4 regions of the Bradyrhizobium sp. S3.2.6 genome follow, and region 1 is predicted to be linked to each of the others. Evidence: predicted binding sites of a transcription regulator. Region 1 holds the regulator's gene; each other region holds the start of a gene.
The links. Region 1 encodes LexA, which represses DNA repair genes until DNA is damaged. Its sites were predicted from a motif close to TGTTCNNNNTGTGTTCNG; they were not measured.
Positions count from the first base shown of each region.

Region 2: uvrA (excinuclease ABC subunit UvrA) is a predicted target of LexA. The motif match lies at 5,149-5,166, and genes of this name have one in related genera.
Region 3: ABID58_RS24065 (DUF3072 domain-containing protein) is a predicted target of LexA. The motif match lies at 4,305-4,322, and genes of this name have one in related genera.
Region 4: ABID58_RS13465 (ribonuclease T2 family protein) is a predicted target of LexA. The motif match lies at 4,660-4,677, and genes of this name have one in related genera.

Region 1 is NZ_JBEPOS010000028.1:76,240-83,322, forward strand. Features, by position in the region: gene ABID58_RS32920 (helix-turn-helix transcriptional regulator) at 189-1,316, shown strand; gene ABID58_RS32925 (molybdopterin molybdotransferase MoeA) at 1,420-2,631, shown strand; gene lexA (transcriptional repressor LexA) at 2,808-3,509, shown strand; gene ABID58_RS32935 (hypothetical protein) at 3,688-3,942, shown strand; gene ABID58_RS32940 (hypothetical protein) at 4,136-4,567, shown strand; gene ABID58_RS32945 (ComEC/Rec2 family competence protein) at 4,578-6,875, opposite strand; gene ABID58_RS32950 (DUF2171 domain-containing protein) at 6,973-7,083, opposite strand, start outside.
Region 2 is NZ_JBEPOS010000012.1:32,267-39,349, reverse strand. Features, by position in the region: gene gyrA (DNA gyrase subunit A) at 1-1,770, opposite strand, end outside; gene ABID58_RS21185 (DUF2306 domain-containing protein) at 1,939-2,337, opposite strand; gene ABID58_RS21180 (single-stranded DNA-binding protein) at 2,368-2,865, opposite strand; gene ABID58_RS21175 (outer membrane protein) at 3,300-4,067, shown strand; gene ABID58_RS21170 (outer membrane protein) at 4,305-4,994, shown strand; gene uvrA (excinuclease ABC subunit UvrA) at 5,263-7,083, shown strand, end outside.
Region 3 is NZ_JBEPOS010000015.1:22,015-29,097, forward strand. Features, by position in the region: gene ABID58_RS24040 (HAMP domain-containing protein) at 1-1,509, shown strand, start outside; gene ABID58_RS24045 (sensor histidine kinase) at 1,523-3,016, shown strand; gene ABID58_RS24050 (hypothetical protein) at 3,013-3,318, opposite strand; gene ABID58_RS24055 (hypothetical protein) at 3,377-3,646, shown strand; gene ABID58_RS24060 (hypothetical protein) at 3,743-3,973, shown strand; gene ABID58_RS24065 (DUF3072 domain-containing protein) at 4,359-4,553, shown strand; gene ABID58_RS24070 (DUF6496 domain-containing protein) at 4,637-4,891, shown strand; gene ABID58_RS24075 (hypothetical protein) at 4,904-5,266, opposite strand; gene ABID58_RS24080 (Do family serine endopeptidase) at 5,553-7,083, opposite strand, start outside.
Region 4 is NZ_JBEPOS010000005.1:260,732-267,814, reverse strand. Features, by position in the region: gene ABID58_RS13500 (branched-chain amino acid aminotransferase) at 1-44, opposite strand, end outside; gene ABID58_RS13495 (MarR family winged helix-turn-helix transcriptional regulator) at 383-925, shown strand; gene ABID58_RS13490 (response regulator) at 922-1,653, shown strand; gene ABID58_RS13485 (ATP-binding protein) at 1,673-3,061, shown strand; gene ABID58_RS13480 (DUF3617 domain-containing protein) at 3,079-3,609, opposite strand; gene ABID58_RS13475 (hypothetical protein) at 3,663-3,956, opposite strand; gene ABID58_RS13470 (hypothetical protein) at 4,139-4,603, shown strand; gene ABID58_RS13465 (ribonuclease T2 family protein) at 4,723-5,424, shown strand; gene ABID58_RS13460 (23S rRNA (adenine(2030)-N(6))-methyltransferase RlmJ) at 5,478-6,344, shown strand; gene ABID58_RS13455 (cold-shock protein) at 6,597-6,812, shown strand; gene ABID58_RS13450 (outer membrane protein) at 6,899-7,083, opposite strand, start outside.

The DNA of each region.
Region 1 (7,083 bases):
TCCTTTCGGAAATGTTGCAAAGCCCGGACATGGAGGCATCTGACGTTTGTCGGATGCGTCGATGATTGCGTCGGGAATGCCAATGGGGTGCGGCTTTGCGGCAACATCGGCACGACTGCCGCTTTTCTGCTCTTGCTCGTTCCGTGACGCTGCGCTGAGATGCCTCATTGCATTTTGAGGCATTTGTCTTGGGTACGGACGATATTTCCAACGAATCCGTATTGGACCTCATCGGCGCCATCTACGAGGTTGCGCTCGACGGAAGCCGCTGGGAACATGTGCTGACGCGCATCGACGACGCCATCGGCGGCCGTACCCTGTTCGGCGTCTTTGATCCCGCAAGCGGCCTCTCCAGCCTGCTGTCGCCACGCATCGACCCCGACCGCGTGCAAGAGCTACTCGGCTGGGCCCCGCGCAATCCCCTGTTGCCGCTTGGCATCGGCCGGACGCCCGGCGAGGTCTTCACCATCGGCGACTTCATCACACGCGATGAGTTCACCCGCAGCGATTTCTACAACGAATGGTGGCAGCCGGGCGGTTTCGACACCGAACCGTTGACGACGAATCTGCTGGTCGATCACAACGCCACAGGCATTCTGACCAGCCACCGGCCCTCCGATTTGCCTCCGTATGACGACAAGGCACGGCGGCTGTTTGCGACATTGGCGCAGCATCTCGTACGCGCCGTTGCGATCCAGCGCCGTACCCACCAGCTCGACATCACCGGCCGCGCTGCGCTGGCAGGCCTCGACGGGCTCGATCAGGGCTTCGTTCTCGCAGACGCCCAGGCGCGCCCGATCTTCGTCAATCGTCGCGCGCGCGAATGGCTCGACGCCGCCGATAGCATCGTGATCGAGGCGGGCGCGCTGAGCGCCATCAACAGCGACGATAGCCGTTGTCTGCAAACGCTGGTCGGCTCGTGCAGCATCGATAATCCCGATCGCATCGGAGGAGAGATGAGCCTGCGGCGGCTTCCCGGCCGCATGCCGCTGCACGTGCAGGTAACGCCGGTCGGCAGCGATTGGGCGGAGAGCTCGGTGTCGCTCGCCTCCGGCTGGCGATCGAGTGCGATGGTGCTGATCACCGACCCCGAGCCGGACGCGAGATCAAGACTCGACGCCCTACGCGCGCGTTACGGCCTGACCCGTGCCGAAGCGGCCTTCGCGCTCGAGATCGTCAAGGGCGGCGGCCGCAAAGCCACGGCCGAACGGCTCGGCATCGCGGACGGAACCGCGCGCAGCCATCTGTCGAAGATCTTCGACAAGACCGGCGTGGGGCGACAGGCCGAGCTGGTGCGGCTTTTGCTCCAGAAATAGCTGCATCCGTGCGTATGCACATCCGTTTTGCCTCAACGGCCCCAGTCGGCTAGAACGCTGGCCGCGACCAGATTGTCGCGTTGCCAAGCAGGAGCTTTCAGCCGTGGCCCTCATGCCGGTTTCCGATGCGCTCGCTGCCGTGCTCGCCGGTGCGGACCCGCTGCCCGAGGAATCGGTCGCGCTCGATGCGGCCTTCCACCGCGTGCTCGCGCGCGACGTCGCATCGCGCAGGACGCAGCCGCCGCTGGCGATGTCCGCGATGGACGGCTATGCCGTCCGCGCGGCCGACGCCGCCAGGGTCGATGCGCAGCTCAACGTCATTGGCGAGGTCGCTGCCGGCCGTCCGTTTGCAGGAACTGTCGGCGCCGGCGAAGCCGTACGAATCTTCACCGGCGGTGTCGTTCCCGACGGCGCCGATGCGGTCGTGATCCAGGAGGACACCGTCGCCGACGGCAAGCGCATCGCGATCAAGGAGGCCGCCATCGCCGGGCGGCACATCCGCCCTGCCGGCATCGACTTCCGCGAGGGTGACGTGCTGCTGCGCAAAGGCGCGCGGCTGACCGAGCGCGACCTCGCGCTCGCCGCCGGCATGAACCACCCGCAATTGGCGGTCAGCCGCCGTCCGAAGGTCGCGATTCTTGCCACCGGCGACGAGCTGGTGATGCCGGGCACGACGCCTGGTCATGGCCAGATCGTTTATTCCAACGGCTACGCCCTGCATGCGCTCGCTCGCAGCGAGGGGGCCGACACCATCGACCTTGGGATTGCCGCCGACACGCTTGCCGCCACCACCGCCGGCATCCGCCGCGCGCGCGAATCCGGCGCCGACATCCTGATCACGACGGGCGGCGCTTCGGTCGGCGACCACGATCTGGTGCAGCAGGCGCTCCGCGACGAAGGCACCTCGATGGCGTTCTGGAAAATCGCGATGCGGCCGGGCAAGCCGATGATGAACGGGCAGCTCGGGGCGATGCGCGTAATCGGCCTGCCCGGCAATCCCGTGTCATCCTACGTTTGCGCCTTCCTGTTCATGGTGCCGCTGATTCGTGCGTTGTCGGGCCGTTCGATGGTTCATCACCGCCGCGAACGCGCCGTGCTCGGCCGCGACGTCGGCGCCAATGACCAGCGCGAGGACTATCTGCGCGCCCGCCTGGATGTGCGTGATGACGGCACGCTGATCGCCCTTCCCGTCAATCACCAGGACTCCTCGCTGCTTGCGAATCTCGCTGCGGCACAGGCACTTCTCGTGCGCGCCCCGTTCGCGCCGAGGGCCGAAGCGGGAGCGCCCTGCGAGGTGCTGCGACTGCTCGTTTGAGCGCGGCGTTCGCAACCGTTCCGCGAACTTTGCCGCGTTCACGGTAAATTAAGCAGTTGCGGAACATGTATCGAACATATAGTGTCCGTTCATGATTTGTTTCGAGCGTGTAGCGGCTTATTGCTGACTTCAGCGTCTCGGAATCGAACGACATCAACCGGGGGATTTTGGTCGAGATGTTAACGCGCAAACAGTACGAGCTCCTGCGGTTCATCAGTGAACGCCTGAAGGAAAGCGGCGTGCCGCCCTCCTTCGACGAGATGAAGGATGCGCTCGATCTGCGCTCGAAATCAGGCATCCATCGCCTGATCACTGCGCTCGAGGAGCGCGGCTTCATCCGCCGCCTGCCCAACCGCGCCCGCGCCATCGAGGTGATCAAGCTGCCCGAACTCCAGGCCGCCGCTGGCAGCCGCCGCGGCTTCACGCCGAGCGTCATCGAGGGCAATCTCGGCAAGGTGCGCCCGGCGTCGAGCCTGCCGGCCGACGAGGGTGAGCGTCCAGTCGCAGTGCCCGTGATGGGCCGGATCGCGGCCGGCACGCCGATCGAGGCTTTGCAAACCCGCAGCCACACCATCAGCGTCCCGCCCGACATGCTCGGCTCGGGCGAGCACTACGCGCTCGAAGTGCGCGGCGACTCCATGGTGGAGGCCGGCATTCTCGATGGCGACATGGCGCTGATCCAGCGCAACGAGAGCGCCGATACCGGCGACATCGTGGTCGCCCTGATCGACGACGAGGAAGCGACACTCAAGCGTTTCCGCCGTCGCGGCGCCTCGATCGCGCTCGAGCCGGCCAACGCGGCCTATGAGGTTCGCATCCTGCCGCCCAACCGGGTCAAGATCCAGGGCAAGCTGATCGGGCTGTACCGGAAGTACTGATCGCGTCGCTATCGGCGAGCGCAATCAACGATTGGAGCGGACGATTGTCCGCTCCGGCTGGGTAGTCTTTCTGGTTTTGCACAGATTATCCGGCCCCTTCTCCAGCGCTACATCCTCGGCACGCCGCAACGAAGCACGCATTGCTTCGCAGGGCCTTTGCCAGACCGAGGAGACCAACATGCGCAAGATCATTTTGAGCACCGTCACGATGACGCTGATCGCAGTATCAGCGTCGCAGGCCTTAGTGTCGCAAGCCTTGGGGTCGCAAGCCTTGGGCTCGCAAGCCTTGGGCTCGCAAGCCTTGGCTGCGCAGCCGCAGCACCACGCTCGCAAAGCACCGCGCGCAACGACCGAGCAATTCCGCAATGCCCGTAACGCCGTCGCGCAGCCGGCTTGGCAATATTCGGGCTGGTCAGCGCCAGCCGGCCGCTGAAGCAACGCGCTCACCGAATGCGCGGGAGCAGGCTTTGTTCCTCGTGCATTTGAAAAAGATAATGTGATCGCGCTCTGCTGATGCGAGCCGCAGATTTGCCCACAAACAAGCATAAGATGAGCTTCCACTCTGATAGGGGCCTGCGCCTCCGAGACAGAGGCGCGGGTGCTCTATCCTGATTGAGGAGCACCCGATGTGTGACTATAGCCTGCATGCCGTCGCGACGCGTCCCGCAGAAGTTGGCGAGACGATCGTCACGACAACGTTCCGCGGCACCTCGACGCGCGGCTTCGCCTCCGAAGCCGACATGTCCGTCGCGGTTTGCCTGCTACCGGGAACGGAGCTCGCCTTCGCCGACAACGTCCGCTACGACAATCGCTGGATCTGGACGCGCACCATCAACTCGCGCGTCGGCAAGTTCGGCAAGGTCGATCCGCATATTCCCGACCGCCATCACGACGCGATCGAATTCCCCGACGGCAAATACGTCCTGGTGACGCAACTGGTCGAAGGCCAGCGCGCAACCGTGCTGCAACTGCCCGTGACCCAGCCGCTCGGCGAGCGCGAGCACAAGCCGCAGGTCGCCGACAGCCGCTCCACGTCCCCGCGCCTGCCGATCGGCTAAGCCGTCGATCTCAGTCATCGGCCTGCAGGTCGGCGTCAGACGGCGTTGCGTCTTTGGAGCGCGGAGCTGCCGACCGCGGCATGAGGGTCTGTTCGAAATCTCCATCGCCGGCCGCCGCCGGCGACCAGGGGCGGTTTGCGCCCCTCGCCTTTACCGCCTGAATCGCAAAGCCGTCGCCACGCGGCGTCAGCGCCAGCGCGCCCTGACGCACGAGACGTGGCCGATCGACCACCATCGCACCACAATCCGGCGGCGCGGGCCTTGCCGTCACCACCAGTGCCGCGCGGCTGCAATCGTCTCCCAGCGCGTCAATGCGCAACGCCAGCGCAACGATGCGTCCGTCGGCAAGCGGCGTCACGCAGCCTGACTCGTCGCACGACACACCATCGGCAAGCGCGACGCTGCCGGGATCGCGAGAGTCGGCATCGGCCGCGAGCCACTCCTTGAGCAGAAAGCTGTCCTTGCTCGTCCTGATCAGGTGCAGCTGCCCGTCCCTGCCCCGCACGGCAACGCTCTGGCCGTCACCGGCGATAAGGATGTCGGGTTGCCGGACCGACAGACCCCAGACGATTGCCGCCACGAGCACGAACGCGCCCGACCAGCGCAGCGGCGTGCGTAGCAGTCCCATCAGGACGAGGCCGAGGCTCGCCGCGATCAGCGGCGCAGTGCCGAAGGCACTGACGTGGCCGATCGCGCCGGGCAGCGCCGCGACCCATCGCGAGACCGCCACCATCCAGTCGATACCGATCCCCATCAACCACCAGAACACGCGGTCAAGCCCGAACGGTGCCGCGAGCAATCCCAACAGCCCGGCCGGCATCACCAGCGCCGAGACCACCGGCATCGCGCCGAGATTGGCAAGCACGCCATAGGGCGTGACGCGATGGAAATGGAAGGCGGCATAGGGCGTGGTCGCAAACCCCGCGATCATCGAGGCCATGAACAGCATCGCGATCTCGCGGCCGCCCCACAGCGCGATGCGCGCGGTTGTCGAGTGATCGGGCGAGGCAAACAGGTTCGGCATGCCGATCTGCACCAGCGCCACCAGGCCGAGCGTTGCCGCAAAGGACATCTGGAAGCTCGGATGCACCAACGCTTCCGGCGCGACCGCGAGCACGATCAGCGCTGCCACCGCCAGCGTGCGAAAGGTGATGGCGCGGCGGTCAACCATGACAGCGATCAGCACCACCGCGGTCATGAAGAACGACCTCTGGGTCGCAACCTCCGCGCCCGAGAGCAGCAGATAGAACGCGGACGCGACCAGCGCCGCGGCGGCCGACCATTTCTTGATGGCGAAGCCGACCGCCAGCCCGGGGATCAGCGCCAGCAGCGCGCGAACCGCGAAGAAGACGACGCCGGCAACGACGGCCATATGGTAACCGGAGATCGACAGAACATGGCCGAGGCCCGAGATGAACATCGCATCGTTGACGGGCGTGGTGATCGCATCACGCCGGCCAGTCAAAAGCGCAGTCGCGATCGCGCGGTTGTCGCCGTCGAGCACGGCGCGGATGCGCGCGTCGATCGCATCGCGCAGGCCCTGCATCACCGCCGCATAGCGCAGTTGCAGGCCGCCGGCATCGGACGGCGCCACGGCCGTGATCGCTCCCATCACGAAGCCGGAGGCGCCGATGCCCTGGAAGAACATGTCGCGCGAGAAATCGTAGCTGCCCGGCCGCAACGGCGCGAGCGGCGGCATCAGCCGCGCCTTCAGCTGCACGAAGCTGCCGACGTCGGGCGCCGTCCCCTTGCGCACGGAGAGGCGGACGCGCTCCAGCTTCACGTCGCTGCGCTGCGCCTCCATCGCGGTGACGCGCAGCACGAAACGGTCGGTGCGTTCGCGGATGTCGCGGGTCTCGACGAAGCCCGACAGCGACACCGAATAAAGCGGCCTTGCGAGCACCGTGTGGGCGATGCGCGCCGTCTTCCAGGTTGCCATGGCAAAGCCGGCCGCGACCGCCGCGATCATGATCGCCGGTGCAAACCACCGGCTCCGCCGCAACAACACCGTCCCGAGCGCCAGCGCCACCGTCGTCGTGGCAACGACCCACAGCACCGGCTCATGATCGGCCGCGAAGTAGAGCGCGATGCCGCAGCCGAAGGCGATCGGCACCCAGGGAAACAGTCGCCCGGCGCCGGCTTCGGCCTTGGCCCATTCGCGAAGCCGCCCGACGATCGCGGGCCAAACGTCAAAGCCCGCCGGCACAAAGCCGCCCGCCGACGCGGTCCGGCCGGTTGGCCAAGTCCCTGCAATCGGCGCGCCGGCGATACCCTGCGAGACCCGCTGCGGCCGACCAAGCTCCGCCATTCCTTAGCAACCCTGCGATACGCGACTGGCGCAGAGGCTACCGGAACGTGCAGCGGTGCGAATAGCGGTACGGATCAGGAACGAAGGGGCCGCGGCCCTACTTTTCCTCTTCCATCGTCACGGCGACATCCGCCTTGGCCGACAGCCGGACCTTGTTGCCCTCGACATCAGCGACCAGACCCTTGTCGATGAAATGATGATGACCCTT
Region 2 (7,083 bases), on a different contig from region 1:
CGGCGTATGCGTGGAGGCCACGAACAGGCGGCTGACGAAATCCTCGTCGCGGGTCTGCATGCCGGCGCGGCCCTTGCCGCCGCGGCGCTGGGCGCGATAGGCCGACAGCGGCACGCGCTTGACGTAGCCGGCATGGGACACGGTCACGACCATGTCCTCGCGCTGGATCAGGTCCTCGTCCTCGACCTCGCCTTCCTGCTCCATGATCACGGTGCGGCGCGGCGTGGCGAACTCGGCCTTCACCTCGGCGAGCTCGGTCTTGACGATCCCCAGCACGCGCTCGCGCGAGCGCAGGATGTCGAGATAGTCGGCGATCTCGCCGGCGAGCTTGTCGAGCTCCTCGCGGATTTCGTCACGGCCAAGCGCGGTGAGGCGCTGAAGGCGCAGGTCGAGAATGGCCCTCGCCTGTTCCATCGACAGCCGGATCGTGCCGTTCTCGCTGATGCGGTGGCGCGGATCGTCGATCAGCGTCAGCATGTCCTCGACGTCCCGGGCCGGCCAGTCGCGCGACATCAGGGTGTCGCGCGCGGTGGTCGGGTCAGGCGAGGTCCGGATGACGCGGATCATCTCGTCGATATTGGCGACCGCGATCGCCAGGCCGACCAGGATGTGGGCGCGATCGCGCGCCTTGGCGAGCAGGTACTTGGTGCGGCGCGTGACGACCCGCTCACGGAAGTCGACGAAGATGGCCAGCAGGTCCTTCAGATGCATGATCCGCGGACGGCCACTGTCGAGCGCCACCATGTTGACGCCGAAGCTCGTCTGCAGCGGCGTGAATCTGTAAAGCTGATTGAGCACCACGTCCGGCACGGCGTCGCGCTTCAATTCGATGACGACGCGGTAGCCGTCGCGATCCGATTCATCGCGCAGGTCGCCGATGCCCTCGATCTTCTTTTCCTTGACCAGCTCGGCGATGCGCTCGACCATCGTCGCCTTGTTCACCTGGTAGGGAATCTCGGTGATGATGAGCGCCTCGCGCTCCTTGCGGATGGTCTCGATCGCGACCTTGCCGCGCATGGCGATCGAGCCGCGGCCGAGGTGATAGGCGGCGCGGATGCCCGCTCGTCCGAGAATGATGCCGCCGGTCGGGAAATCCGGTCCCGGCACGATGTTGATGAGCTCGTCGATGGTCAGCGCGGGGTTATCGATCAACGCGACGCAGGCGTCGATGACCTCGCCGAGATTATGCGGCGGGATGTTGGTCGCCATGCCGACGGCGATGCCGCCGGCGCCGTTGACGAGAAGGTTCGGGAACTTGGCCGGAAGAACCGACGGCTCGGTCTCGTTGTTGTCGTAGTTCGGCTGGAAGTCGACCGTATCCTTGTCGATATCGGCCAGCAGAGCGAGCGCCGCCTTCGTCAGCCGTGCTTCGGTATAACGGTAGGCCGCCGGGGGATCGCCGTCGACCGAGCCGAAATTGCCCTGGCCGTCGATCAGCGGCACGCGCATCGAGAAGTCCTGCGCCATGCGGACCATGGCGTCATAGATCGACTGGTCGCCGTGCGGGTGATACTTACCGATGACGTCGCCGACCACGCGAGCGGATTTGACGTACTTCTTGTCGGGCGTGTGGCCCTGCTCATGCATCGAGTACAGGATGCGGCGATGAACCGGCTTCAAACCGTCGCGGGCATCGGGCAGCGCGCGCGCCACGATCACGCTCATGGCGTAGTCGAGATACGACTTCTTCATCTCCTCGAAGATGGAGACGGGGCGAATATCCGAGCGCTCCGGCTCGTCGCCGGGCTTCTTGTTGTCGTCGTCGGCCAAGGGAGAATCCGGTGAGTTTTTATCTGGGAATCATATAGCGTATCGAGGCTCTGATAACCACTCTTGCGAGCCCTTGGGAAGCGGTTTTTCCGTTTGTTTTTCCAGAGACTTACGCGCTTCTCGCCATCGTCGTCAGTGGCGCCGGAACGAGCCGCCTGGAACCACCAGTTATGCCCCGAAAAACACCTGGTGCATGATGCGCCCGGGCACCAGCGTGAACAGGCCAGCCACGACCAGCGCGCCGGTAAACAGCAGGATCATGATGCGGCGGTGATCGGTCACGCGGTGGGTGTGCGCCCGCCACACCGCGAGCGGCAGCATCACCAGCGTGAAGATCGACAGCAGGTGGATCGGGCCGAACGGCCCGACCATGCGGATCTGGTGGATCCAGAACGAGGACGCGGCCACCACGGCCATCAGCGCCACCCAGATCCAGCCGAATGTCCGATGCGGCAGTGTGCCTTTGGGCGCGGCGAACTGGACGAGACCGAGCACGAAGGCCGCCATCGCCGCGAAGGCATGCAGCGGGATCGCCGGAGCGGCATCGAGCAATGGCGCGAGGCTCATGGGGCGCGTCCTCGCTTGGAGCCGGACGCCTCAGAACGGGATATCGTCGTCCATGTCGTTGCGGCCACCACCGCCGCCGGCGGCAACCTGGCGGCGCGGTGCGCTGCTGACGGGACCGGAGGAGCCGAAATCGCCGCCCGGCTCGTCGCCGAAGCTGCCACCTCCCCCGCCACCGCTGCGGCCGTCCAGCATCGTCAGCGTCGAGTTGAAGCCCTGCAGCACGACTTCGGTGGAGTACTTCTCGACGCCGGCCTGATCGGTCCATTTGCGGGTCTGGAGCGCGCCCTCGATGTAAACCTTGGCGCCTTTCTTCAGGTACTGCTCGGCGACCTTGCAGAGCCCTTCATTGAAGATCACGACGCGATGCCACTCGGTCTTTTCCTTGCGCTCGCCGCTGTTCTTGTCGCGCCAGGTCTCCGAGGTGGCGATGCTCAAATTCGCGATCGGCCGCCCGTCCTGGGTGCGGCGGATTTCCGGATCCTTGCCGAGATTTCCGACCAGAATGACCTTGTTGACGCTTCCCGCCATCGCCGCTCTCCACTCCGAATGCCGCTGAATTTAAAAGGCGCGCCCGCACTGCCGCCTGTTGGGCCGACCCTATACGCTTACGAGCGCCGATCGACCCGCCGCGCCCTTGGTTATCCCCACATATAGCATCAGCCGAGCATCTGTTCCAGATTTGTTCCTGCGGAATTTGACCCCGAACACGCGCGCACGCCGCTACCCAGGGGCAGCTATTCATCGTGCGATGAATTGGAACCCTGCCGAGTTCCGTCAGGGCATGAAAAGCGCTTAACATTCATCAAGTTAGGTGCACTTCAATTGACCCATGACTGTTGCATTCCGGCGACGGACTCGACCTCCAGATTGCACTACGGTTGCCTCGGAATTGGTTCTTATGGGCGTCGCGCCTGATTGAACGCTTCGGGATTATTGAAGCGGACGACACTGGGGAGACTGCAATGAAGAAAATTCTGTTTGGCACAATTGGTATCGTTGCGTTCGGCCTGTCTGCACCGGCGAGTGCAGCGGATCTTGCGGCGCGTCCCTACACCAAGGCGCCGCCGCCGGTGGCCGCCGCCATCTACGACTGGAGCGGCTTCTACATCGGCATCAACGGCGGTGGCGGCTCGAGCCACAAATGCTGGGACAGCGTTGTCTTCGGCGGCGGCGCGCTCGTGGGCGGGGAGGGTTGCCACAACGCCACCGGCGGCACGGTCGGCGGCCAGGTCGGCTATCGCTGGCAATCCGCCAACTGGGTGTTCGGCCTCGAAGGCCAGGGCAACTGGGCCGACTTCTCCGGCGACAATGTCAGCGTTCTCTTCCCGGCCCAGCGCAACCGCTCGAAGATCGACGCCTTCGGCCTGTTCACGGGTCAGGTCGGCTATGCCTGGAACAATGTGCTGTTCTACGTGAAGGGCGGCGGTGCCGTGGTCGCCGACAAGTTCAACGTCTACACCGCGCCCGGCTTCGTCGGCGCTGGCGCTCTGCTCGCGTCCACCAGCGATACCCGCTGGGGCGGCACGGTCGGCGCCGGCCTGGAGTTCGGCTTCGCCCAGAACTGGTCGGTGGGCGTCGAGTACGACCACATCTTCCTGGGCAATCGGACGCTTACCCTCAATGCACCTGGGGGCATTGCATTCCAGACCGACCGCATCAGCCAGAATGTGGATATGGGTCTTGTCCGCCTGAACTATCGCTTTGGCGGCCCGATCATCGCAAAATACTGATATCCCCTGATTTCATTGGGAGATGGAAGGCCGGCCTCGCGCCGGCCTTTTTTGCTGCGAGTTCCCCCGGAGGGAACTATAGGTCAGCGGCAATTACATTTTGCATCTGTTGTGACTTTTGAGAGACACAACTTGCGGCTTCAATGATGTAAGCCGACCCAAGTTGGACAACAGCGTCCGATGCTGCTTCCGACGCACGGAAGCCCAAAACAGAAACTGGGACTGGGATTGTTGAATATGAAGAAGATTTTGTTGGCTTCGGCCTGTCTGCTCGCCCTCACTGGCGCCGCTTCGGCTGCCGATCTGGCGGCTCGGCCCTACACCAAGGCTCCGGTCGCCGTGGCCTCGGTCTACAACTGGACCGGCTTCTACCTCGGTATCGTCGGTGGCGGCGCTTGGGAAGCCGCCTCTGGTGACCCGAAGATGAAGGGTGGCTTCGTTGGCGGCACCGCCGGCTACAACTGGCAGACCGGCAACGTCGTGTTCGGTATCGAGGCTGATGGCGCCTGGGCTGACGTCAGCGCTACGGCGACCGGCGCGACCCTCGTCCCCGGCTTCGGCGTCGTGACCGCGACCGCCAGCTCGAAGACCGACGCGATGGGCACCGTTCGCGGCCGCATCGGCTACGCCGTCAATAACGTCCTGTTCTACGGCACGGGCGGCTACGCCTGGATCGACAACAAGATCACCCTCTCCGCACTCGGCCTGACCGCGTCGGACAGCAAGTGGCACTCCGGCTGGACCGTCGGCGCCGGTGTCGAAGCCTTCTTCGCGCCGCAGTGGTCGGTCAAGGGCGAGTACCTCTATCGCAGCCTCGGCGGCGAGAGCTACTTCTCGGGCACCCTGCCCACCGGCACGCTCAACTTCCACACCGTGCAGGTCGGCGTGAACTATCACTTCAATGGCCCGGTGGTCGCGAAGTACTGATCTTCGCCACCGACGTCACATCGTCACGAAAGGCCGGCCTTGCGCCGGCCTTTTTGTTTTTCGCGGGGCGTTCTGGCCGAGCTCCTACTGCCAAGTCCCGCCAGCACGCCAACAATCCGTTGACGATTCGCAAGTCCCACTGGAAATCCGTCTCCGTTCTTCCTACGTTCGCCGGCATACCCATCGGCGCCGATCCCGGTTCCGGGCGAAGCGCGCCTTTTAGGTCGGCGCGATCGCGCACCTTTGGGATTCCTTGAGGGCAACTCGGATGGATGAAGTGATCAAGGCGAAGCGCCAACAGCAGACCGCGGGCTCGAGTCTGCGCGCAATTACGATCCGTGGCGCGCGCGAGCACAACCTCAAGAACATCGACGTCGAGATTCCCCGCGACAAGCTTGTGGTGTTCACCGGCCTCTCCGGCTCCGGCAAGTCCTCGCTCGCCTTCGACACCATCTACGCGGAAGGCCAGCGCCGCTATGTCGAGTCGCTCTCGGCCTATGCCCGCCAGTTCCTGGAGATGATGCAGAAGCCTGACGTCGACCAGATCGACGGCCTGTCACCAGCGATCTCGATCGAGCAGAAGACGACGTCGAAGAACCCGCGCTCGACCGTCGGCACGGTGACCGAGATCTACGACTACATGCGCCTGCTCTGGGCCCGCGTCGGCGTGCCCTATTCGCCCGCCACCGGACTTCCGATCGAGAGCCAGACCGTCTCGCAGATGGTCGACCGCGTGCTGGCGCTGCCCGAAGGCACCCGCCTCTATCTGCTCGCGCCGGTCGTGCGCGGCCGCAAGGGCGAGTACCGCAAGGAGCTCGCCGAATGGCTCAAGAAGGGCTTTCAGCGCGTCAAGATCGACGGCACCTTCTACGAGCTTGCGGAAGCGCCTGTTCTCGACAAGAAATTCCCGCACGACATCGACGTCGTGGTCGACCGCATCGTGGTGCGCGCCGACATCGGCCAGCGCCTCGCCGAAAGTTTTGAGACCGCGCTGAAGCTCGCCGAGGGCCTTGCCGTGGTCGAGTATGCCGATACACCGGCTGCTGCCGCGCCTGCCGAAGAGAAAGAAAAAAAGAAGACCGCAAAGATCCACGACAAGAGTGGGCCCGAGCGCATCCTGTTCTCCGAAAAATTCGCCTGCCCCGTCTCCGGTTTCACCATTCCCGAGATCGAGCCGCGCCTGTTCTCGTTCAACAATCCCTACGGCGCCTGCCCGGCCTGCGGCGGCCTCGGCGTCGAGCAGCATGTCGACGAGGACCTCGTCATCCCCGACAAGGAGCTCGCGATTGGCAAGGGCGCGATCGCGCCCTGGGCCAAATCGTCGTCGCCCTACTACACGCAGACGCTGACCGCGCTCGGCAAGCACTACAAGTTCACGCTGACCGCCAAATGGAAGGATCTGCCGAAGAAGACGCAGAACGCGATCCTCCATGGCTCCGGCGAGGACGAGATCAAGTTCTCCTACGAGGACGGCGTCCGTTCCTACGACACCAAGAAGCCGTTCGAAGGCGTCATCACCAACATCAACCGCCGCTATCGCGAAACGGAGAGCGAGTGGGCCCGCGAGGAGCTCTCGAAATATTTCCACGATGTGCCCTGCGGCGCCTGCACCGGTTTCCGGCTGAAGCCCGAGGCGCTTTGCGTCAAGCTCGGCGGCAAGCATATCGGCGAGATCTCGGAGCTGTCGGTCAAGGGCGCCGGCGCCTGGTTCGAGACGGTGCCTGAGGCGCTGAACGCGCAGCAGAACGAGATCGCCGGCCGCATCCTCAAGGAGATCCGCGAGCGCCTCACCTTCCTGCTCGACGTCGGCCTCAACTACCTCACCCTCTCCCGCGCCTCCGGCACGCTGTCCGGCGGCGAGAGCCAGCGCATCCGCCTCGCCTCGCAGATCGGCTCGGGGCTGACGGGCGTGCTCTACGTGCTGGACGAGCCCTCGATCGGCCTGCACCAGCGCGACAACGCCCGTCTGCTCGACACGCTCAAGCGGCTCCGCGACCTCGGCAACACCGTGATCGTCGTCGAGCATGACGAGGACGCGATCCTGCTCGCCGACCACGTGCTCGACATCGGCCCCGGCGCCGGCATGCAT
Region 3 (7,083 bases), on a different contig from region 1:
GGGATTCCCCTGGAGAAGCAGAAGCTGATCTTCGAGGCGTTCCAGCAGGCGGACGCCGGCACCAGCCGTAAATACGGCGGCACCGGCCTTGGCCTCGCCATCAGCCGCGAGCTCGCGAGCCTGCTCGGCGGCGAAATCCACCTGCGCAGCGCCCCGGGCAAGGGCTCGACCTTCACGCTGTATCTGCCGCTAAAATATTCCGGCCCGACGCTGGCGCCGCGCGCAGCACCAGCGCCGCAACAATACAACCAGCCGCCGGCACTCCAGGCCGCCGCACCGGAACAGCAACGCGTCATCGAGCAACTGCCCGACGACCGCCTCAATCTCGAGCCTGGTGACAGCATCCTTTTGATCGTCGAGGACGATCCGCATTATGCCCGCATCCTGGTCGACCTCGCACGCGACAAGGATTTCAAGGTCCTGGTCGCCGCACGCGGCGCCGAGGCGCTCGAACTCGCAAAGCAGTATCAGCCGCGCGCCGTTTCGCTCGATGTGTTCCTGCCCGACATGCTCGGCTGGACGGTGCTGAGCCAGCTCAAGCATAACCCGCTGACGCGCCACATCCCCGTGCAGATCATCACGCTCGACGAGGACCGCCAGCATGCGCTGGCCCGCGGCGCCTTCTCCTTCGTCAACAAGCCGACGACGACCGAAGGCGTTGCCGCCGCGCTGACGCAGATCAAGGAATACGCGCGACCGCGGCGCAAGCGGCTGCTGATCGTCGAGGACAACGAGGCCGAGCAGTTGTCGATCCGGGAGCTGCTGCATCACGACGACATCGAGATCGTGACCACCGACACCGGCGCCGGTGCCCTGTCGACACTGCGCGGGGCGCCCTGCGATTGCGTCGTGCTCGACCTCAGGCTGCCCGACATGAGCGGCTTCGAGGTGCTGGAGCAGATCCGTCGCGACGACACGCTGTCGAACGTTCCCGTGGTGGTGTTCACTGGCCGCGAGCTCTCCGCGGAAGAGGATGCGGAACTTCACACCATGGCGCGCAGCATCGTGGTCAAGGGCGTGGAATCGCCCGAACGCCTGCTCGACGAAACCGCCCTGTTCCTGCATCGCGTGATCACGGAGCTGCCGGTCGAGAAGCAGCGCATGCTGGAGAAGCTCAACAGTTCCGATGAGGATTTGATCGGCAAGACCGCGCTGCTCGTCGACGACGATGCGCGCAACATCTTCGCGCTGTCGAGCGTACTGGAACGACGCGGCATGAAGGTGCTGACAGCGACCACCGGCCGCGAGGCGGTGACGCTGGTCGAATCGAACCCGGAAATCGCCATCGTGCTGATGGACATCATGATGCCGCAGATGGATGGCTATCAGACCATCGGCGTGATCCGCGAGAATCCGGCCTTCCTGCGCCTGCCGATCATCGCGCTGACGGCGAAGGCGATGAAGGGCGATCGCGAAAAATGCCTGGAAGCCGGCGCGTCCGACTACCTCGCCAAACCCGTCAACACCGATCAATTGCTGCTTGCGATCCGCATGTGGCTGCATCGCTGAGTTGGATCCGAGAATGGACCACGAAAAGGTCAATATCCTCCTCGTCGACGACCAGCCGGCCAAGCTGCTCGCTTACGAGGTGATCCTAAAGGAACTCGGCGAGAACCTCGTGATCGCCTCGTCCGGCCGCGAGGCGCTGGAGGTGCTGCTCAAGACCGAGATCGCGGTGATCCTGGTCGATGTCTGCATGCCCGAGCTCGACGGCTTTGAGCTCGCGGCAATGATCCGCGAGCATCCGCGCTTCCAGAAGACCGCGATGATCTTCATTTCGGCGATCCAGGTCAGCGACATCGACCGGCTGCGCGGCTACGAGATGGGCGCCGTCGACTACGTGCCAGTTCCTGTCGTGCCGGAGGTGCTGCGAGCCAAGGTCAAGGTGTTTGCCGAGCTCTATCGCAAGACGCGCGAGCTCGAACGGCTGAACCAGGATCTCGAGGATCGTGTCCGTGCCCGCACCGCCGAGCTCGAGAACTCCACCGCAAAACTGCGCGAAAGCGAAGAGCGGCGCAGCATGGCAATCGCCGCCGGCAAGATGGGATCCTGGGACTGGGACTGGGTCAACGGCGACTGGATGTGGGACGAAGGCCAGTACCGCATCTTTGGCGTGACACCGGAGACGTTCAACGTCACCTCGGCCAACATCCAGGCGCTGCTGCACCCGGATGACGTGGACCAGTTCGGCCAGGCGATTGCCGCGTTCGATACCGGCGCGCACGCCTATGAAGGAGAGTTCCGCGTCTGCCGGCCCGATGGTGATGTGCGCTGGTGCGTCGGCACGGCCGCCGCGACTATGGATCCGGGCGGTCGAGTCGTGCGGGTGAGCGGCGTCACAGTCGATATCACCGAACGCAAGCGCGCCGAGGAACGGCAGAACCTGCTGGCGCGCGAAGTCGATCACCGCGCCAAGAATGCGCTGGCTCTGGCACAGTCGATCGTGCGCCTCACCCGCGCCGACGAGGTCAAGGCTTACGTCAATGCCGTCGAGGGGCGCATCAATGCGCTCGCGCGCGTGCACACCATCCTGTCGCTGTCGAGCTGGCAGGGCGCCGAGCTCTCCAAGCTCATCGAGGAAGAGCTTGCGCCCTATTCGCTCGGCGGACAGATCAAGCTCGGGGGTCCCGAGGTGCAGTTGCTGCCGGCGACCGCCCAGACACTGGCGCTGGCGCTGCACGAGCTCTTCACCAATTCGGCCAAGTATGGCGCGCTCTCGACCCGGTCGGGGCGGCTCGCGATCGGCTGGCAGGCCGAGAACGATCTCCTCACCTTGACGTGGGACGAGACCGGAGGGCCGTTGGTCAGGACGCCGAAGTCGCGTGGCTTTGGCACAAGAAGCCTGCTGGCCAGTGTCGAATCCCAGCTCGGCGGACAGGCGCAGTTCGACTGGCGTCCAGAGGGCTTGTTGTGCCGCCTTGATGTGCCATTGACGCGCAAGAGCGCGGCAACATCGGCGGTGCAGGACAAGTTCGAGCCCAGCACCTCTCCCGAACTTCAGCGCGCGTCGGGTTAGCGCGACGCAGCGACCTTCAGCCGTAACATCGGCTGCGGTTCATCGGCGACACGCCCTTCGAGCCAGGCTTCCGTTCGCGCGAGATCGCGCAACGCCGTCGCGTAGCGGCGGGCGGCGCTGCGCTCCGCACCGCGCGGCAGCTTGCGTGCTTTGCGCAACATGTCGGCCGCCGCGTTACGGTAGGCCAGCGAGCGATAGAGAAAGACCACCTTGCCCATATCGAATGTTCCCGTGTTGATGGCGTTCATCTTCGCAAAGTCGGCATGAACGTCGGATGAAGCGGCAGATGACAATTCCTTCATGCGCATTGGAACCCGCGATTGCGGCACGCGTTTGCATGACAGATCGATCGGCAGTTCCATGCGCGCAAAAAAGTCGCCAAATAGGTCGCCAAGTCTGATCTCTCCCACCGGCGTCATCAAATTGATGACGCATGCGATGATGGGCGCTGCACTCGGTCTGGCCTTCACGCTCGCGCTCATTCTGGTCAATCCTGCGGTCGCAGAATTGCTGAACCACGGCGGCCGTGCGGCAGCCTTGGTCTTTGTCGGCACGATGGTGACGACGTTTGCCATCGGTGCCGCCCTGACGGGCGTCGTGCTCATCCTCAACGAGGACAAGGAATCTTGAAGCGCGCGTGAGGCGCAATGCGACGTATTGTTCGGAACTCCCGCGGCAAATAGCGGTTGGGTGCCTGCGTCAATTCAACTCAGGGAGTTCCCGCGCATGAACACGACCAAGCTCGCTCTCGCCGTGATGTTGGCAACCGGCCTCGCCGCCGCGCCCTTCGCCGCACAGGCCAAGTCACACAAGGCCAAGCATGAATCATCGACCTCGTCCTCGCAAACGACAGGCGCCAACACGAAGTCCAAGGGCAGCGACACCTCCGGTCAGGGCGGCTCTGACCAGGGCGGCACCATGACGAACAACAAGAGCGCCCCGGGCAACACCAAGTAAGCTCGCCAGAGAACAGGCTTCGCCAGAGCGGGGCCTGTTCTTGGATGATCGAACATCCTCTCAGGGCCACACGGTCGGTGCGTGGGTCAAAGCATCCCGGCCGGCCCGCCTCAAATCAACACCTTGCCACCGCCAGCGGCCTTCCATTCGCCGATCAACAGATTGATTTTCCGGCGCAGATCCATCTGTGCCTGCGCCCGCTCGGTGTAGTCGCATCGCGATCGACAAGATCGCGTACGGCCGCCTCGACATCGGCCATCTCCAGCCTCAAGGCACTGATTTTACGTCGAATTTCATTGATTCTGTTGTCCTTGACTAGTTAGAGGCTTGTTAGAACAAAATAAGAACATATAGTCAGACCATGAATTCAGAATGGAGAGCGGACATGCAGGTTCAGGGCAAATACGACGCCAAGGTTTTCCTCATGGAGCAGATGACCCGGGCGCAGGGGCTGCGACTGAAGCGGCTGAGTGAAGAGGCCTACCAACCCGCGCAATACGATCGCAGTCTGTCCTCTACCGAAGCCGCGCGCCGCATCCAGGTGCTGGAAGCGGAGATCGAGCTCGCGAACTCCTTCTAAGGCTCGCGGCCGGCGCCTTTGGAACGTTGGGTCAGCACTCCTGTTCTCTTCCGAGGCCAAGGGGAGGCCAAGGGAGAGAGTTGATGGCACGCAAGGCAAAGAAGCGCAGCTACTCACGCAGCGCCAGCAGTGATGTCGAGCGCCAGACGCGGCGTTACAAGAAGGGGACTGCGAAGAGCGGTCGCGGCGGACGCGTGAAGAGCCGCAAGCAGGCGATCGCGATCGGCCTCTCGGAAGCGCGCAAGAAGGGCAAGAAGGTCCCGAAGAAGGCTTCGAAACGGAAGGCGTCCAAGAAGACGACAAAGAAGAGCTCGAAGCGCAAATCCGCCAAGCGGTGACGCCGATCGGCGTCAGATCATGGTGCCGGGCATGAAGCAGCGGATCGAAACGCCGAACGCCGTCTTGACCGGCCAGACCATGGTGCGACCGGCGCGGTTCGGCTCGGTGATCACAGCTTCGTCGGGGACCTCGACCCATTCCCCATCAAGCCGGACTCGGTAGTGCCCGTTGTGCGAGTCCCAGTCAGGATCGGCCACGGCAACGCCGTCCGCGTCCGAACAGCATGGACCGAGATGGCTGCGCAGGCTGTCGAACCAGGGTTTTAGCGGCGAATCGGTGAAGCGGCCATCATCGCGCCCCATGGCACTTCCGGTCGACAGCAATAGAGGCGCCGCGAGCAGCGCAAGCTTCAGCGAGAGCTTCAATCGATCCATGTCGGCACCGATCAAATGCGAACCACCGGCCGGTTCCACAAAGCGGCCGGAGGTCCGAAGTTCCACTCCTGCAATTTGCCTCGGCGCCGTCATTGCCGCCAAAGCACAACACGCGATCTCAAAGTCTGACGAGTGAACGCGGCTTTTTCGGACGAACCCGTCATCATTGCTGCCGTTAACGAGAATGTTATCGGCGGCCTGTGGGTATCTCGGAAGGCGCGCACGAAAAAGGCGGCCCGCAGGCCGCCTTTTGAATTTGCCGTCGAGACCAAGAGGCGTGATCAGATCAGGCGAGCGGCACCGCGATGAACCGGGTCGCCTCCGCATTCTTCACCTGCAGCAGCACGCTGTTCTTGCCGGACGATTTGGCCTGCGCCAGCTCCGAGCGGACGTCGCCGACAGTGGCGACTGCCTTGCCGCCGACATTGAGGATGACGTCGCCGGTCTGGATGCCGCGCTGCGCCGCCGGTCCCTGCGGGTCGACCTCCGTGACCACGACGCCCTTCTGACCTGCGCCCTGGACGTCGCCAGCGGGCGCCAGGCTGAGGCCGAGGCGCGGCGTGCCGGGGGCCTGCTGCGTCTTGCCGTCGTCAGCGTTGCCGCTTCCTTGGGCCTGCCGCTCGGTAGGCAGTTCGCCGAGCGCCAGCGTCACCGTCTTGGTGTCGCCCTTGTGGACGACATCGAGCTTCACGGACGTGCCCGGCGCCAGCGTGGCGATGGTGCGGGCGAGATCGCGGGAGTCCTTGATCGCGGTGCCGTTGACGGCAGTGATGACATCGCCCGCCTCGATGCCGGCCTTCGCCGCCGGGCTGCCATCCTGCGGGTTATCGACGATTGCGCCGCGCGCCGCCTTCAGGCCGAGGCTGTCGGCGATCTCCGCCGTCACCGGTTGCACCTGCACACCGAGCCAGCCGCGGGTGACAGCACCCTTGTCCTTCAACTGCGCGACCACGAGCTTTGCAGTCGAGGACGGAATATCGAAGCCGATGCCGACCGAGCCGCCCGAGGGCGAGAAGATCGCGGTGTTCACGCCGATCACGTTGCCGTTCATGTCGAAGGCCGGACCGCCGGAGTTGCCCTTGTTGATGGGCGCATCGATCTGGATGAAGTCGTCATACGGACCGTTGCCGATGTCGCGGCCGCTGGCCGAGACGATGCCGGCCGTCACGGTGCCGCCGAGGCCGAAGGGATTGCCAACAGCAACCACCCAGTCGCCGATCCGCGGCTTCTGGTCGGAGAATTTCACGAACGGAAAGTCCTTTTTGCCCTCGACCTTGATCAGCGCGAGATCGGTCTTCGGATCGGTGCCGACCACTTTCGCGGTGTAGATCGTGCCGTCGTCCGTCGTCACCTGCACCGACTGTGCATGGTCGACGACGTGGTTGTTGGTCACGGCATAGCCGTCGGCCGAGATGAAGAAGCCTGAGCCCTCGCCCGTGACCACCTGGTGACGTTGGCGCGGCATGCCGTTCATGCCGCCCGGAAAGCCGAACTGCCGCGAGAACTGGTCGAACGGAGAATCCTCATCCGAATCCATCCGGTTCTGTTGCAGCATCGCGCTCTTGTCGTTGTCCTGGTCGATCTTCACGCGCACCGAGATGACGGCGGGCTTGACCTTGCTGACGAGGTCGCCGAAGCCCGGCGGCGTCGCGGCGCTTTCAGCTGCCTGCGCAGGCGCAATCAGGGAGTTCACGCCGAACGGCGTCGAAGCGGGAGACGCAGCCAGCACGGCCACGCCAAGTGCGGCCACGGTGCCAAGCAGCGCAAGCCGGCGCGGCTTCAGAATTGTACGGCTCTTGGTGGTGTCGGAATTGACG
Region 4 (7,083 bases), on a different contig from region 1:
GGCGTCGGATTGGATGCGGGCTGGATGTCGAATTTCATGCTCATGTCCTTGGCTCCCGCTGCCGGTGGCTGCGCTGTTCCGCCGTCCGCCTGCCCGTTCCGGGCCCGGCTGACTTGATGTGGTTTCTGGCCGAACCACCGCCAGCCTTGTTACGGCCGGTTTCCGTGGCCAGCATGTCGGTCGAGGACATGCTTTTGCGGAAGGCGGAAGTCCAGTATGTTTTGCCGAAATGCCGCTCGACAATCGCACGGTAGATCTGATCCGGCCGTTGCCGCCTGTCCGGCTCGCTCCGGCCGCCCTTGAAAATGCCACCCGACACGAGACGATCTAAAATTTCGTGTGGGCCAATCGTTTTGTAACATTGAACCCAAGATACGTCAATATGCCTGACATAAATTTCGCGACTCCCTCTCAAGACGCTGCCGAGCCACGGCCGGCGGCAGGCGAAGGAGGCAATTTGCGCTGGGATATCATCGAGCTGCTGTTCTTCGCCTATCGCGATTTCGTCGGCGACCCCGACCAGGAGCTGGAGGCTTTTGGCTTCGGCCGGGCCCATCACCGGGTCATGCACTTCGTTTATCGCTATCCCGGCCTGAAGGTCGCCGACCTGCTCGACGTCCTGCGCATCACAAAACAATCGCTCGGCCGCGTGCTCAAGCAGCTCCTGGACGAGGGCTACATCTTGCAGAAGACCGGCGACAATGACCGCCGCCAGCGGCTGCTCTATGCGACGCCGAAGGGCGAGGCACTGGTGCAGAAGCTCGCCGGCCTGCAGACCACGCGCATCACCAAGGCGCTCGCCGAGCTGGCGCCGCAGGATGCCGAGACCGTCAAGCGTTTCCTGCGCGCGATGATCGACCGCGACGATCCGGACAAGGTGCTCGAGACGATCTTCGCCACCAGCCATCAAGACGAAAAGGAGTGACCGTGCCGCTCGCTGCCACGCTCGCCCGTCCGCCGGTAGAACCGGCTGACGACGCCCCGCATCTTCTGCTGGTCGACGACGATCGCCGCATCCGCGATCTCTTGTCGCGCTTCCTCGCGGCCGAAGGCTATCGCGTCACCACCGCTTCAAGCGCGGGTGATGCGCGTTCAAAGCTTTTGGGCCTGCATTTCGACTTGCTCATCCTCGACGTCATGATGCCCGGCGAGACCGGCTTCGATCTCGCCCGCTTCATCCGCACGTCCTCTTCGGTCCCGATCGTGATGCTGACGGCGCGCCATGAAGCCGAGGCCCGCATCGAGGGTCTTCAGATCGGCGCCGACGATTACGTGGCAAAGCCGTTCGAGCCGCGTGAGCTGGCACTGCGCATCAACAACATCCTCAAGCGCGCCGCGCCGCCGGCGCAGGCCGTGACGGTCGAGAAGATCGCATTCGGTCCGTACGTCTACCATCTCGATCGCGGCGAGTTGCGCCAGGGTGAGGAGGTCATCCACCTGACCGACCGCGAGCGCGAGATGCTGCGGATTCTCTCGGAGACGCCGGGCGAGACCGTGCCACGCAGTGCGCTGACCGGCAATGGCAGCGTCAACGAGCGCGCCGTCGACGTGCAGATCAACCGCCTCAGGCGAAAGATCGAAACCGATCCCGCCAATCCGCTGTTCCTTCAGGCGGTGCGCGGCATCGGCTATCGGCTGGTAGCCTCGCCATAAAAGCAGTGAAGCACGACCGATGAGCACGATCGATACCGGCCTGACGCTGCTCAAGAGCGCCGCCGGACGCGTCTCTGCCGCCAATGGCTGGATGGGCAACGCGTTCAAGGGCTGGATGCCGACCGGCCTCTATGCCCGCGCACTGCTGATCATGATCGTGCCGATGGTGATCCTGCAATCGGTCGTCGCCTTCGTGTTCATGGAGCGGCACTGGAACACGGTGACGCGCCGGCTGTCGGCCGCGGTGGTGCAGGACATCGCCGGGCTGATCGACGTCTACAAGGGCTATCCGCAGGACAAGGACCGCGACCAGATCCGCCGCATCGCGCAGCAGCGCCTCGGTCTCGTCGTCGACTTCCTGCCGGCCGGCGACATGCCGCCGCCGGGACCAAAGCCGTTCTTCTCGCTGCTCGACCAGACGCTGTCGGTGCAGCTCGGCCGCCAGATCGGGCGCTCGTTCTGGATCGATACGGTCGGCCGCTCCAACCTCGTCGAGATCCGCATCCAGCTCGACGATGCCGTGATGCGCGTGTTCGCGCAGCGCAGCGCCGCCTACGCCTCGAACTCGGAAATCTTCCTGTTCTGGATGGTCGGGACATCGTCGATCCTGCTGATCGTGTCGGTGCTGTTCCTGCGCAACCAGATCAAGCCGATCCTGCGGCTTGCGGACGCCGCGGAAAGTTTCGGCAAGGGCCGCGAGGCGCCGAACTTCAGGCCGCGCGGCGCGCGCGAGGTGCGGCGCGCGGCGGGCGCCTTCCTCGAGATGAAGTCGCGCATCGAACGTGCGATGGAGCAGCGCACCGCGATGCTTGCCGGCGTCAGCCACGACCTGCGCACCATCCTCACCCGCTTCAAGCTCGAGCTGGCGCTGATCGGCGACAGCCCCGAGATGGAGGGCATGCGCAAGGACGTCGACGAGATGTCGATGATGCTTGAGGATTACCTTGCGTTCGCCCGCGGCGATTCCGGCGAGCAGTCGCAGCCGACCGACATGGCCCAGGCACTCGAGGAGCTGCGCAGCGATGCCGAACGCCACGGCCACATCGCGACCGTGACATTCAGCGGCCTGCCCGTGGTGACGGTGAAGCCGGCCTCGTTCAAGCGCTGCCTCGCCAATCTCGTCACCAATGCGGCGCGCTACGGCAAGGCGATCGCCATCTCCGGCCAGCGCGATCACCGCTACCTCACCGTGACCGTCGACGACGACGGCCCCGGCATTCCCGTCCATCTGCGCGAGGAAGTGTTCAAGCCGTTCCTGCGGCTCGACAACGCCCGCAACCAGGACGAAGGCGGCACGGGCTTAGGCCTAGCCATCGCCCGCGACATTGCCCGCTCGCATGGCGGCGACATCACGCTCGGCGACAGCCCGATGGGCGGATTAAGGGCGAGCGTGCGGATTCCGGTGTAGCTGCAGCAGCCCCCCGCCTACTTCGGCAGCAGCGCTTTCAGCTTATCGACATCGCGGACGTTCATCTTGAAGCCGCCGGGCATCACGATGTCGCCGGGCTTCTGGTCCGGCTTGCAGGCGCCGAGCCATTTCGCTTCGAGCGTCATGGTGGAGTCACGCCCCGCGGCGCCGACCGCGCCACCTTGCGCATGCGACGAGGTCTTCACCGTGTAGGCCGAATTGAAATCGCCGGTGATCTCGGCGTGCGAAGTCGTGGACATGCCGGCGACGCTGCACTCGGAATCGCTGACATAGCCGGTCGCGGTCTTCTTGACGTCCTGCCTGGAGCAGGCCTGCTTGGCCATCGGCGAGATGTTGCTGTTCATCTGCTTGTCGACAGCCTCGTCGGTGCAGTGCTGCATGGTCATTTCCGGCATCGCCGAGCCGGTCCTGACCATCTTCAATTCCCAGAGACCGGCCTTGCGTACCGGCAAATCGTCGGCCGAGGCGCTAACCGCCGACAACCCGAGACAAGCGACTGATCCGAGCAAAGCAAGCTTGCGCGTCATGCGAGGGACTCCGGCTGAGATGTCGTGCGCAACCTCTGGCGTCCCGAAACGAGTCAGTAGAGCGTGCGGATCGGACGATCGGCGGCGCCATAAGGCACCCAGCGGCAGGCAAAGGAGAGGTAGCCGCCCTCGTAGGCCTGCACGGCGAGGAATTTCACCACCTTGCCGTAGCGCGCACAATGATCCACCGCGACCTGGCGCGCATCGGTCTGCGTCGCCATGGAATAGGCGATGATACCGCCGGTGTCGTTGCCCTTGAAGGGCGGCACCGGAAGGATGTCGGCGCGCGCCGACTGGCTCGCCATGATCCCCAAGGCAAGAAGGCCCGCGGCCGCAATGATTCGCATTCCCGTCACTCCGATTGGCTGGCAGCACTTTACGGTGCCGGACCGCCGGTGAAAAGAACGGATAGGCCGTTGGCTGCGACCTTATGGTCAACTCGTGGCCGAGTGTTGCCGCGCTGCACTTGACCTCTCCCGCCCTTCGCGTCACCGTCCTGCCTTCGCGGATCATGCTGTCTGGATTGCCCATGCGCGCCTCAACCTCCCTGAAATCGCTTCGCCTTGCCGCCGTTCTCGGCCTCATGTTCGGAGCGCTGTCGCTCGGTGAGGCAAGGGCCGCCAATCCGCTGGAGCTGAATTTCTGGCTGAGCGGGCCCCGTTATGACGGCAACGTCGCCGATTGCGAGAAGGCACTGCCGACGATCGCGAACCAGTTCTGGGAGAAGGAAAGCTCGTTCTGGAATTCGCCTTTGAAGATCGAGGGCTTTTCGGCCGTTCACGAGACCGCGTTCCGGCCTTGGGCGTCCGACAACATTCCGCGCCGCTACTGCACCGGCGAGGCCATGCTCAACGACGGCAAGATGCGCAGGGTGCACTTCTCGATCGTCGAGGACGGCGGCTTTGCCGGTTACGGCCAGGGCGTGGAATGGTGCGTGGTCGGGCTCGATCGCAACTGGGCCTACAATCCGGCCTGCCGCGCCGCCAAGCCTTAAGTCGAAGATCCCTGATTCGAACCGATCCAGCCGCCGATCGACGGCCGCCTGAATTTTGTTCTTGAAATGTTCTTGTTGCCTGCTAGGCTTATTGCACAGTCTAGTTGAGGGACGTCGCCATGTTTCATTTTAGATTGCATTCGCTCTCCCGCCTTGTGATCTCATTGACCCTTGCCGCGGGGCTGATCGCGCTGGCCGGCGGCGCGAAGGCGCAGGACAAACGGCAGAACGCGCCGGGCGAATTCGATTTCTATGTGCTGTCGCTATCCTGGTCACCGTCCTTCTGTGAGGAAGCGGCCGAGCGCGGCCGCGGCGGGGGGCGCTCGAATATCCAGTGCGAGGGACGGCCTTATTCCTTCGTGGTGCACGGGCTGTGGCCGCAATATGAGAACGGCTTTCCGGAATATTGCCAGCGGCCGTCGCCGCGGCTGAACCGCAACATCGTCTCCTCGATGCTCGATCTGATGCCGGCGCCGGGGCTGATCTTCAACGAATGGGACAAGCACGGCACCTGCTCGGGGCTGACCGACCGCAACTACTTCGAGACGATCCGCAGGGCGCGCGCCGCGATCAAGATTCCGGCCGAATATCTCGATTTGTCGCAGGCCAAGACCGTGGCGCCGGGCGAGGTGGAAGAAGCCTTCGTCAAGGCCAATCCGGGCCTGAGCAACGCAGCCGTCTCGGTCACCTGCAACCGCACCCGGCTCTCCGAGGTCCGCATCTGCCTCAGCAAGGATTTGCAGTTCCGCGCCTGCGAAGAACTCGACCGCCGCGCCTGCCGCCGCGACCAGGTGACGATGCCGCCGATCAGGGGTGGGTAGTTCAGGCTGTCGTGCCTCTTTGCTCAAGCCATCGCGTGGCGTAGTGCTCTTGCATGAACTATCGCCACGCCTTTCACGCCGGCAACTTCGCCGATGTCATCAAGCACATCGTGCTGGCGCGCATCCTGACCTATTTGCAGGACAAGCCGGCCGCCTTCCGCGTCATCGACACCCATGCGGGTGCCGGCCTCTATGATCTCGACAGCGACGAGGCCCGCCGCAGCGGCGAGTGGCTGACGGGGATCGCGCGGCTGATGCAGGCGCGCCTTTCGAACGAGACCGTCGCGCTGACCAAGCCGTACATGGACATCGTCCGCGCCTTCAATCCGAAGGGCGAGCTCAAGGCCTATCCGGGCTCGCCCTTGATCGCGCGCGGCCTGATGCGGCCGCAAGATCGCCTTGTGGCCTGCGAGCTCGAGCCGAAGGCACGCAAGGCGCTGATCGGCGTGTTGCGGCGGGACGAACAGGCCCGCGTGGTCGATCTCGACGGCTGGATGGCGCTGCCCGCGTTCGTGCCGCCGAAGGAGCGGCGCGGGCTCGTGCTGATCGACCCGCCGTTTGAGACCAAAGACGAGCTCGAGAGACTGGGCGAGGCCTTCTCCACCGCTTATGCGAAATGGCCAACCGGTATCTATGTAATCTGGTATCCCGCCAAGAGCCGGCGCGCCACCGACGCGCTGGCGCAACTGGTGGCGCGGACCGCGGCTGCAGCAAAGACTCCGGGAAAATGTCTGCGGCTCGAATTCAGCGCCGCGCCGCAGATGGACGGCGCACCTCTCACGTCCGCCGGGCTGTTGATCGTCAATCCGCCCTATACGCTGCAGGGCGAGCTCAAGACGATCCTGCCCGAGCTGGAAATGCCGCTCGGCCAAGGCGGCGCTGCCAGATTCCGATTGGAAGTACCAAAGCCTTACCCCTAAAGCGCCGCCATTCTTGGGAAAAAGATGCAGTAGCGGTAGTCAATCTGCAAAGAACCGTATTATGCTGTTGGCGTGACTGGCTTTACGTTCCGCTTCCGCGAATGGTTGCGGCGGAGTGAAGGCCTAACAAAGATCCAGTCGGACCGAAGGGTCTGCCCAAGGATGGCCAGCTCTCCCGGGCTACGTGATGCCCGGTCATGTCGCGACGCGCGTCTGCGTTGCGACGGAGGAGCAATGAGGGGGAGTTTCCCGATGGCCAATACGGGAACGGTTAAGTTCTTCAACGGCGAGCGCGGCTACGGCTTCATCAAGCCGGACGACGGCGGTCGCGATGTCTTCGTTCACATCACCGCGGTTGAGCGGGCGGGACTGAAGGACCTTGCCGAAGGACAGCGTATCACATTCGAAGTCGAACCGGACAAGAAGGGGAAGGGGCCGAAGGCGGTCAATCTCGTGATCCTTTCGTAGCGAACCTGCCCCAAGAAGCCTGGCGCAAAAAAGTCCCGGCCGCGAGCGGCCGGGAGGCTGTAGTCCGGTATTTTCTTATTTGGCTATCAGAAGTGATAGTTCACGCCTGCGCGAACAACGCTGGCGCTATAGCCGTTTGACACGCCTGTAATTGCGAACTGGCTCGACGACAGATCGATGTAGAGATATTCGAGCTTCGCGCTCCAATTCGGCGCGAAGCCGACTTCCGCGCCGACGCCGGCGGTCCAGCCGGCGGTGGTGTGCGATTCCG